2 regions of the Bradyrhizobium sp. FW305-F6 genome follow, and region 1 is predicted to be linked to the other one. Evidence: predicted binding sites of a transcription regulator. Region 1 holds the regulator's gene; the other holds the start of a gene.

Region 1 (4,827 bases):
CGCGCTATGTGCGCGACGAGGCATATCGGCTGCACGAGATGGGAAAGATCAGCGACGAGGATTATTTCGCCTCGCTGCGATCCTCGCTCGGGATTGGCATTTCGGACGCGCAGTTCCTGGAAGGCTGGAACGCAATCTTCGCCGGCGAGATGCCTGACATCGCCGAGTTGCTGCCGCGCGCGGCGAGGCAGATGCCGCTCTACGCCTTCTCCAACACCAATCAGCCGCACGTCGCCTATTTCTCGAAGCAATATGCCGATCTGCTCGGTCACTTCCGCGAGCTATATTTGTCGTCCAGCATCGGCCTGCGCAAACCGGATGCGGAGGCTTTCGACCATGTCGTCGCGGCGATCGGCGTGCCGGCGGAGCGCATCGTATTCTTCGATGACCTCGCCGAGAACATCGAGGGGGCCCGGGCGCGTGGCTTGATGGCGGTGCATGTCACCTCGCCGCGCGATGTCGGGAACGCACTGAAGGCCTTGGGCATCTAAGGCGACGCAAGAGCCGGAGAACCCTCTTTTCCGCGACTAAATTACGTCGCGATGTGGAACCCAATCGCTTTGTGCATTTTTACACAGAGTTCCCGGAACGGAATACCACCCTTCGGACTCATGAATCCGTTGGGGACTTCTACATTGGACTGACGACGTGCTGGGCAAAACCTACCTTACAAAGCAAGCCTCTCTCCTGCTTGAATTCGCCAGAACCACCTCGGATTCGGACCTATCTGCCAAGCTCATCAGCAAGGCGGCCGACCTGAAATCCCAGGCCGATCCGCTGCCCGACAAGGATCAAGGCCCCAGGGCGCCGGACGTCGAGCGGGACCGGCGGAGCGGGAGTTGACCGATGCCGGCCGTGGCGCTCGTCCTTCTTGTCCTCGTCATGGCGATCCTCGTGCCGGTCTTTCTCGCCTGCCGGATCCTGCCGCGACGGACGTGAGCTGCATTCCACACGAGCGAGATCACGCACGACATTCCGCGGGCGGCTTTGCCTCACGCGCCTCCTCGGCTAGAACACTGCGGCCCCATAGCCGATGTGCTCAGCAGGAGTTCACCCGTGGCCTTGATGCCGGTTTCTGACGCGCTCGCGGCGGTGCTGGCCGATGCCGAGCCGCTGGCCGAAGAGACGGTTGCCCTCGACCAGGCCTACCATCGCGTGCTCGCGCGCGACCTCGCGGCGCGGCGCACGCAACCGCCCGAAGCGATGTCGGCGATGGACGGCTACGCGGTGCGCGCGGCCGACGCAGCCACGATCAATTCCAGGCTTAATGTGACCGGCGAGGTCGCAGCCGGCCGTCCGTTCGCCGGAACAGTCGGCCCCGGCGAAGCCGTGCGAATCTTCACCGGGGGCGTCATTCCCGACGGCGCCGACGCGGTGGTGATCCAGGAGGACACCGTCGCGGACGGCAGCGGCGTCACGATCAAGGAGGCCGCGATTCCCGGGAGGCACATCCGCCCCGCCGGCGTCGACTTTGCTGAAGGCGACGTGCTGCTGCGCAAGGGAACTCGTCTCACCGAGCGCGATCTCGCGCTCGCCGCCGCAATGAACCACCCGCACCTTGCCGTCTGCCGTCGTCCGAAGGTCGCGATCCTCGCCACCGGAGACGAACTCGTGACGCCCGGCACCAGGCCGGGACCCGGCCAGATCGTCTATTCCAACGGCTATGCCCTGCATGCGCTGGCGCGCAGCGAGGGCGCCGAGACCATCGACCTCGGCATTGCCGCCGACACGCTGGAATCCACGTCCGCGGGCATCCGCCGGGCCCGCGAGCGCGGTGCCGACATCCTGGTCACGACCGGCGGTGCGTCGGTCGGCGACCACGACCTGGTCCAGCAGGCGCTGAGAGACGAAGGCATCGCGATGGCGTTCTGGAAGATCGCGATTCGGCCGGGCAAGCCGATGATGCACGGACGGCTCGACGCCATGCGCGTGATCGGCCTGCCGGGCAATCCCGTCTCATCCTACGTGTGCGCCTTCCTGTTCATGGTGCCGCTGATTCGTGCGCTGTCGGGCCGCTCCAACATTCGTCATCAAAGAGAGCGCGCCGTGCTGGGCCGCGACCTCGGTGCCAACGACCAGCGCGAGGATTACCTGCGCGCACGCCTGGAGCTGCGCGAGGACGGCACACCCGTCGCCGTCCCCGTCAATCATCAGGACTCTTCGCTGCTTGCGAATCTCGCTGCGGCACAGGTACTTCTCGTGCGCGCACCATTCGCGCCGAAGGCTGAGGCCGGCACGCCTTGCGAGGTGCTGCGGCTTCCGGTCTGAGCTCCGGGCCCGCACGTATTCCGCGAGCCTCGCCCCGTTCACCGTAAATTAAGCAGTTGCGGAACACATATCGAACATATAGGGTCCGTTCATGATTTGTTTCGAGGATGTAGCGGCTTATTGCCGAATTCATCGTCTCGGAATCGAACGACATCAACCGGGGGACTTAGGTCGAGATGTTGACGCGCAAACAATACGAGCTTCTGCGGTTCATCAGCGAGCGTCTGAAGGAAAGCGGCGTGCCGCCGTCCTTCGACGAGATGAAGGATGCGCTCGACCTGCGCTCGAAGTCGGGCATTCATCGCCTGATCACGGCGCTCGAGGAGCGCGGCTTCATCCGCCGCCTCCCCAACCGCGCCCGTGCCATCGAGGTGATCAAGCTGCCCGAGCTCCAGGCCGCCGCCGGCAATCGCCGCGGCTTCACCCCGAGCGTCATCGAGGGCAATCTCGGCAAGGTGCGCGCGAGCTCCAGCCCGCCCGCGGACGAGGGTGAACGGCCCGTAGCGGTGCCGGTGATGGGTCGCATCGCGGCCGGCACGCCCATCGAGGCGTTGCAGACCCGCAGCCACACCATCAGCGTGCCGCCCGACATGCTCGGCTCGGGCGAGCATTATGCGCTCGAGGTGCGCGGCGATTCGATGGTCGAGGCCGGCATCCTCGACGGCGACATGGCGCTGATCCAGCGCAACGAGAGCGCCGATACCGGCGACATCGTGGTCGCGCTGATCGACGACGAGGAGGCCACGCTCAAGCGCTTCCGCCGCCGCGGCGCCTCGATCGCGCTCGAGCCTGCCAATGCCGCCTACGAGGTGCGCATCCTGCCGCCGAACCGCGTGAAGATTCAGGGCAAGCTGATCGGGCTCTATCGAAAGTACTGAGCTTATCGAGCACGCCGCGCGCTTTCGACCGGCACCCTCGCTCCAAGATTGGAGCGGACGCTTCGTCCGCTTCGGCTGGATGGTCCCTCTGGTTCTGCGCTGACTGTCCGGCCCCTCCTTCTGCGCGACTTCCTGGTTCGCAAGCGCAGGCGTGCAGTCATTTCGCGCCAACCATCCGAGTTGATGCCGGCCGTCGCTGATCCGCGCTGCCGAATGCATCGACGCGCAGTTTGTTCCTAATCGCGCCGAGAAAGATAATGTGATCGCGTGCTGCGGACGCGAGCCGCAGATTTGCCCATAACCAAGCAGAGCGTCGCAGGCTCACTCTGAGAGAGGCCTGCGCCTCGAAGAGACGCGGGTCGCCATCTTCGCATGAGGAGCACCCGATGTGTGACTATAGCCTGCATGCCGTCGCGACACGCCCCGCCGAAGTCGGCGAGACGATCGTCACGACAACCTTCCGCGGCACCTCGACGCGCGGCTTCGCCTCCGCAGCCGATCTCTCCGTCGCGGTCTGCCTGCTGCCGGGAACGGAGCTCGCCTTCGCCGACAACGTCCGCTACGACAATCGCTGGATCTGGACGCGCACCGTCAACTCACGCGTCGGCAAGTTCGGCAAGATCGACCCGCACATTCCCGATCGGCATCACGATGCGATCGAATTCCCCGACGGCAGATACGTGCTGGTGACACAGCTCGTCGAAGGCCAGCGCGCAACCGTGCTGCAACTGCCAGTGACCCAGGCGGTGGGCGAACGCGAGCACAAGCCGCAGATCGTCGCCGACACGCGGTCCCCGATCGCACGCCAGCCGATCGGCTGATCGGTCGAGGCCCCCGGCGGATCGGTCGAGGGCCGGAAGTTGAAATGCCATCGCCGGCCGAGGCCGGCGAGATGGTATGGTTTGCGTCCTGCGCAGTCTCGCCGGACCGCCGCCCCGCATCGATCCTCAATCGTCAGCCTGCAAGTCGGTCTCCGATGGCGTTGCATCCCGGCTGCGCGGCGCGACCGTCCTCGGCGCAAGGTTGCCGTCGAAATCGCCTTCGCCGGCGCCTGCCGGCAGCCAGGGGCGACTGGCGCCTCTCGCCCTCACCGCCTGAACGGCAAAGCCGTCGCCACGCTGCGTCAACGCCAGCGCGCCTTGGCTCGCAAGACGCGGCCTGTCGACGACCATCGCCGCGCAATCGGGCGGCGCGGGACGCGCCGTCACCACCAGCGCCGCGCGGCTGCAATCGTCGGCCAGCGCGTCGATGCGCAGGGACAGCGCGACCAGCCGTCCGTCCGCGAGCGGCGTCACGCAGCCGGCCTCGTCACACGACACACCGTCGGCCAACGAGGTGCTGCCGGCATCGCGCGGATCGGCATCGGCCGCCAGCCACTGCTTGAGCAGGAAGCTGTCCTTGCTCGCGCGGATCACATGCAGTCGGCCGTCCCTGCCCCGCACGGCGACGCTGGCACCGTCCCCGGCAATCAGGACGTCTGGCTGCCGAACCGACAAGCCCCAGGCGATGGACACCAGCAGCACCAGGGCACCGCACCAGCGCAGGGGCGTTCGCAACAGCCCCATCACGATGATGCCGAGGCTCGCCGCGATCAGCGGCGCGATCCCGAACGTGGGGATGCGGCCGACCGCGCCCGGCAACGCCGCCACCCAGCGCGAGACCGCGACCATCCACTCGATGC
Region 2 (4,827 bases), 1.5 Mb from region 1:
AGCAGCTTCGGCTTGTGCAGCACCTCGTCATTGTCGAGCTCCTTGTAGGCCCGCACCACGCCCGCGAGCGTGTTGTGGTCGGCAATGCCGATCACCGGAATCTCCAAAGCGCTCGCCTGATGCACATAGGCGCGCGGATCCGAACCGCCGCGCAGGAAGGAAAAGTTCGTGGTGATGCCGATCTCGGCATAAGCGGGGCTGTTCATGCGAAGAGACCGTGCACATACCAGCCGGGAGACGCGGGCTTGCCGTCACCGTCGAACACCTCGCCTTCATAAAGACCGTCGCGAAAAATCCAGAACCGCAGGCCTTCGGCATCCTCGATGCGGAAATAGTCCCGCGTCAGCTGCTTGCCGTCCTGCCGCCACCATTCCATGGCGATGCGCTCGGGCCCTTCCACCCGCACCACCGCATGCAGTGCACGCCGCCAGGTGAACTGATGCGGCGGGCCATCGGGCACGGTCGCGAACGGCACCTTGATGGGTTCCGGCTTGTCGAACAGGCGCAAGGGGCGCAGCGGCGGCTCGCTCTCGGTGCGAGCAGGCCATTCGGCCTGCATGGCAGCCGCGAGATGGTGCTGCGCCGATGCGGCCAGCACCGCGCGTTCGGGGATATGGGTGTCCTGCGGCAGGTGCACGACGACGCGCTTGCCGCCGATGCGGGCGGCGATGCGGTCGATCAGCGCGGCAAGCTCGTCATTGTCATGGACGTGGGCGTCGAGATCGCGCTGCTCCTGCACCACGATCTCGGTGCGGCTCGCCGACAATCGCACCATGTCGAAGCCGAAGCCGGGATCGAGGGGATCGGCGAGCGCATCGAGCCGCTCGCGGAACAGGCGGTCGATCACCGCGCTACGCGTCACGGGACGCCCGGTCTCGACCGTGATCGTACGCACCACGCCGTCGGTGCGGAAGAAGGCGGCTTCCAGCCGGCGTGCGCCCTTGCCCTGTTTCTCCATCGAGGCAATCAACGTGTCCGCCAGGCGCGACAGCGTCATTGCGATCATTGTGTCGGTCGCGATCGGCTCGGCGAAGCGCTTCTCCACGATGTAATCGGGCAGCGGCTTGCGCGGGCTGATCGGCGCATCGCCCTGCCCCAGCGCATGCGCGAGCAGCGTGGAGAACCGCGCACCGAACCGGGCGGTGATCTCGCCCGGCGCGCGCGCGGCGACATCGCCGATGGTCTTCAGGCCGGCGCGGCGCAAGCCGGTGGTGATGGCCTCGCCCGCGCCGAGCGCGGACACCGGAAATGCGCCGATCGCCGCCGCCTCCCCGCCATCCGCAACGATGCTGCCTGAGGCCTGCCGCGTCAGCGTGCGCGCACAGACCGAAGTGCTCGCGATCGCCGCGCCGACGGCAAAGCCCTGGCGGGCCAGCGCCCGGACCAGCGTCGTGAGCAGCGTGGCCTCGCCGCCGAACAGATGCGCGCAGCCGGTGATATCCAGGAACAGCCCGTGCGGCGGATCCAGCGCCACCAGCGGCGTGAAGCGGTCGCACCAGTCGGCGATATCACTAAGCGTCTTCGCATCGGCCACGAGGTCGGCGTCGAACACGCGCAAGTCTGGGCACATCGCCCGCGCATTGGCGAGCGGCTGGCCGATATACAGGCCGAGACGCTCCGCGGCCTCGTCCAGCGCATGGATCACCAGCGCATTGTTGTCCTTGATGACGACGATGCTGGGCTCATTGTTGCTCTTACCCAGTCCGGCGCTGCTGAAGAACCGCTGAATCCGGTCGATGGGCAGGCGCGGCAGCCACAGGCTGAGAATACGTCGACGGCTCGCTGAACTGGCACTCATCACAATTCCATTCCATGATCCACCGGCCGCACGGGCCATGACGATTGCGCAACAGCTCGGCATCGAAGCGCGGCGTGCCCCAGACATCCCATGCGGCACCCGGCGGCGAATGCGCCGCGCGCAGCATCCATCGCGTTTCCGCGGTCGAGGGCAGCGGCTGCGCGGCCATCCGCAGCATCAGGCCGGTGACGCCGGAGCCTTGTGCGGCCAGCGTCAGCTTGCGGCTCGCCACCAGATCGAACTGCCTGACATCGCCCCAGAGCTCGAGCACGACGGCACCGAGCGCATCGCAGGCGAGCGCATCGGCCGAGGTGCGCAGCGCGCTCTCGACATCGGCAGCGCGCACCGTCACCACGCGGCGCGGATCGAGGCCGAGCTCGGCGAGACCGTTCATCGACAGCGCGCCGGTTTCCACTTCCGAAAAATCCTGCCGAACCCACAGCAGCGGTTTGCGTGCCGAGACGAGCCTCGCGAGACCCATGACGAAACCCGTCGCGGCCGCGCCCTGGCGCCCCTCGCAAAACACCTCATGGACCGCCGCACGCGCAAGCCCGCCCTTCAGCGCGCCATCGGCCTCGTGATGGCCGAGCGCGGCGCGATCGTGCTGATGCACGACCTCCGCAGTCTCGATGCGCTCGATCTGGCCGCGCAGGATCGCAAGCGCGCTCATACGTGCGCCGCTCATGCTTCGCCGCTCCTCAGAAGTGATTGCCGAGATTCTCAAAAAGAAGAACCTGCGGCTGGCTCATTTGTTCATGATATGTTCTAATATAAAGCTAACGGCATCCGAAGAGTCAATCGAATTGGCGCGACTTCGGATTCATGAGCGGAATCAAAGGGATTCAAATATGGACGTGCAACGCAAGCTGGAGATCCTGGCGGATGCCGCCAAGTACGACGCCTCCTGCGCCTCCAGCGGCACCGAGAAGCGGGATTCCAGCGACCGCAAGGGCATGGGCTCGACCGCGCCAGGCATGGGCATCTGCCATTCCTATGCGCCGGACGGACGCTGCATCTCGCTACTCAAGGTGCTGCTGACCAACGCCTGCAATTACGACTGCCTCTATTGCGTCAACCGCGCCTCCTCGAACGTGCCGCGCGCCCGCTTCACCATCGACGAGGTGGTCAAGCTGACGCTCGACTTCTACCGGCGCAATTACATCGAGGGCCTGTTTCTCTCTTCCGGTATCATCCGCAGCCCCGACTACACCATGGAGCAGGTGGTGAGCGTCGCGCGCAAGCTGCGCGAGGAACATCATTTCCGCGGCTACATCCACCTGAAGACCATTCCCGAAGCCGACGACGCGCTGATCGCGGAGGCCGGCAAATATGCCGACCGCCTCTCCATCAACATCGAGATGCCTGAGGAAACGAGCCTGCAGCAATTCGCGCCAGAGAAGGACGTCCGCGCGATCCGCCGCACCATGGGGCGGCTGCGGCTGAAGCTGGACGAGGCCGAGGAGAACCGCGCGACGAAGACCAAGGCCAAGCCGCAGCGCTTCGCGCCGGCTGGACAGAGCACGCAGATGATCGTCGGCGCGGACAGCGCGAACGACCACACCATCCTGCACACCAGTGCCAATCTCTACGGCTCGTACAAGCTGCGGCGCGTCTATTATTCTGCCTTCAGCCCGATCCCCGATGCCAGCCGCGCCTTGCCGCTGGTGCAGCCGCCGCTGCTGCGCGAGCACCGGCTCTACCAGGCCGACTGGCTGATGCGGTTCTACGGCTTCGACGTTGCGGAGATCGTCGACGACAGCGCGATGCTGCCGCTCGACATCGATCCCAAGCTCGCCTGGGCGCTGCGTCACCGCGACCGCTTTCCGCTCGACGTCAACCGCGCCAGCCGCGAGGAGCTGCTGCGCGTGCCGGGCTTCGGCACCAAGGCGGTCGAACGCATCATCGCGGCGCGGCGCACCACCACGATCCGCGCGGCCGATCTCACGCGGCTGCACGTGCCCCAGCGCAAGGCGCTGCCCTTCATCGTCCTCAGCGACCACCGTCCCTCGCCGCATCGCCTCGATGCCGCCGGTCTCATCGAACGGTTCAAGCCGAAGGCAACGCAACTGGGATTTGGCTTCTGATGCAGTACATCACGCTCGACACCGAAACCGATTTCGACGGCTGGCGCAGAGCCGCGCGAAGTCTCGTGCTTCATCACGTGGATCCAGCGGATGTCACCTGGACCGTGCACGGCGGCGAAGCGGATTTGTTCGCACCGCCCTCGCCGTCTCCGATCCTCGAGGTGAACGAGGGCACCTTCAACGTACCAGGCAAATTCGTCGAGCTCGCCAAGGCCGCCATCTTGCACCGCGATGGCGAACGCTTTGCGATCCTCTATCGCCTGCTGTTCCGGCTGAAGGACAATAGCGACCTTATCGAGGTCGCGACCAACCCCGATGTCGCGCAGGTCACTTCCATGGCAAAAGCGGTCCATCGCGACGAGCACAAGATGCATGCCTTCGTGCGCTTCCGTGAGATCGGCAGGGAACGCGAGGCGCATTACGTCGCCTGGTTCGAGCCGGAGCATCACATCGTCGAGCTCGCAGCCCCGTTCTTCGCAAAACGTTTTGCCGACATGCCCTGGTCGATCCTGACGCCGGACCTCTGCGCGCATTGGGACGGCCACGCGCTTTCGTTCACGCAGGGCGTCAGCAAGAGCAAGGCGCCGGGCGAAGACCGGCTGGAGGAAACCTGGCGGCGCTACTACGCCAGCATCTTCAACCCCGCCCGGCTCAAGGTGAAGGCGATGCAGGCCGAGATGCCGAAGAAATACTGGAGGAACCTGCCCGAGGCTTCGATCATTAAGCCCTTGATCGAGGACGCCGAGCGCATGACCGGTGCCATGATCGCCAATGCCGCAAGCGATCCGCACAAGCCTCAGAAGCGGCCGGAGGCCCCGATGCCACGCAAGTCTGCCGTTAGCGATCTCGAAGCGCTGCGTGAGGAAGCCGCGCATTGCCGCGCCTGCCATCTCTACAAGGACGCGACGCAGACCGTATTTGGCGAGGGCCCGAAGTCCGCAAACA

What was found. Region 1 encodes LexA, which represses DNA repair genes until DNA is damaged. Its sites were predicted from a motif close to TGTTCNNNNTGTGTTCNG; they were not measured.
Region 2: AC3WLX_RS07230 (ImuA family protein) is a predicted target of LexA. The motif match lies at 2,549-2,566, and genes of this name have one in related genera.

The regions. Positions count from the first base shown of each region.
Region 1 covers NZ_JBYSYD010000001.1:22,971-27,797, reverse strand. The annotation lists gene AC3WLX_RS00135 (HAD family hydrolase) at 1-491, shown strand, start outside; gene AC3WLX_RS00130 (hypothetical protein) at 649-843, shown strand; gene AC3WLX_RS00125 (molybdopterin molybdotransferase MoeA) at 1,057-2,268, shown strand; gene lexA (transcriptional repressor LexA) at 2,445-3,146, shown strand; gene AC3WLX_RS00115 (hypothetical protein) at 3,533-3,967, shown strand; gene AC3WLX_RS00110 (ComEC/Rec2 family competence protein) at 4,094-4,827, opposite strand, start outside.
Region 2 covers NZ_JBYSYD010000001.1:1,504,165-1,508,991, forward strand. The annotation lists gene AC3WLX_RS07220 (error-prone DNA polymerase) at 1-206, opposite strand, end outside; gene AC3WLX_RS07225 (Y-family DNA polymerase) at 203-1,798, opposite strand; gene AC3WLX_RS07230 (ImuA family protein) at 1,695-2,483, opposite strand; gene AC3WLX_RS07235 (putative DNA modification/repair radical SAM protein) at 2,647-3,882, shown strand; gene AC3WLX_RS07240 (UdgX family uracil-DNA binding protein) at 3,882-4,827, shown strand, end outside.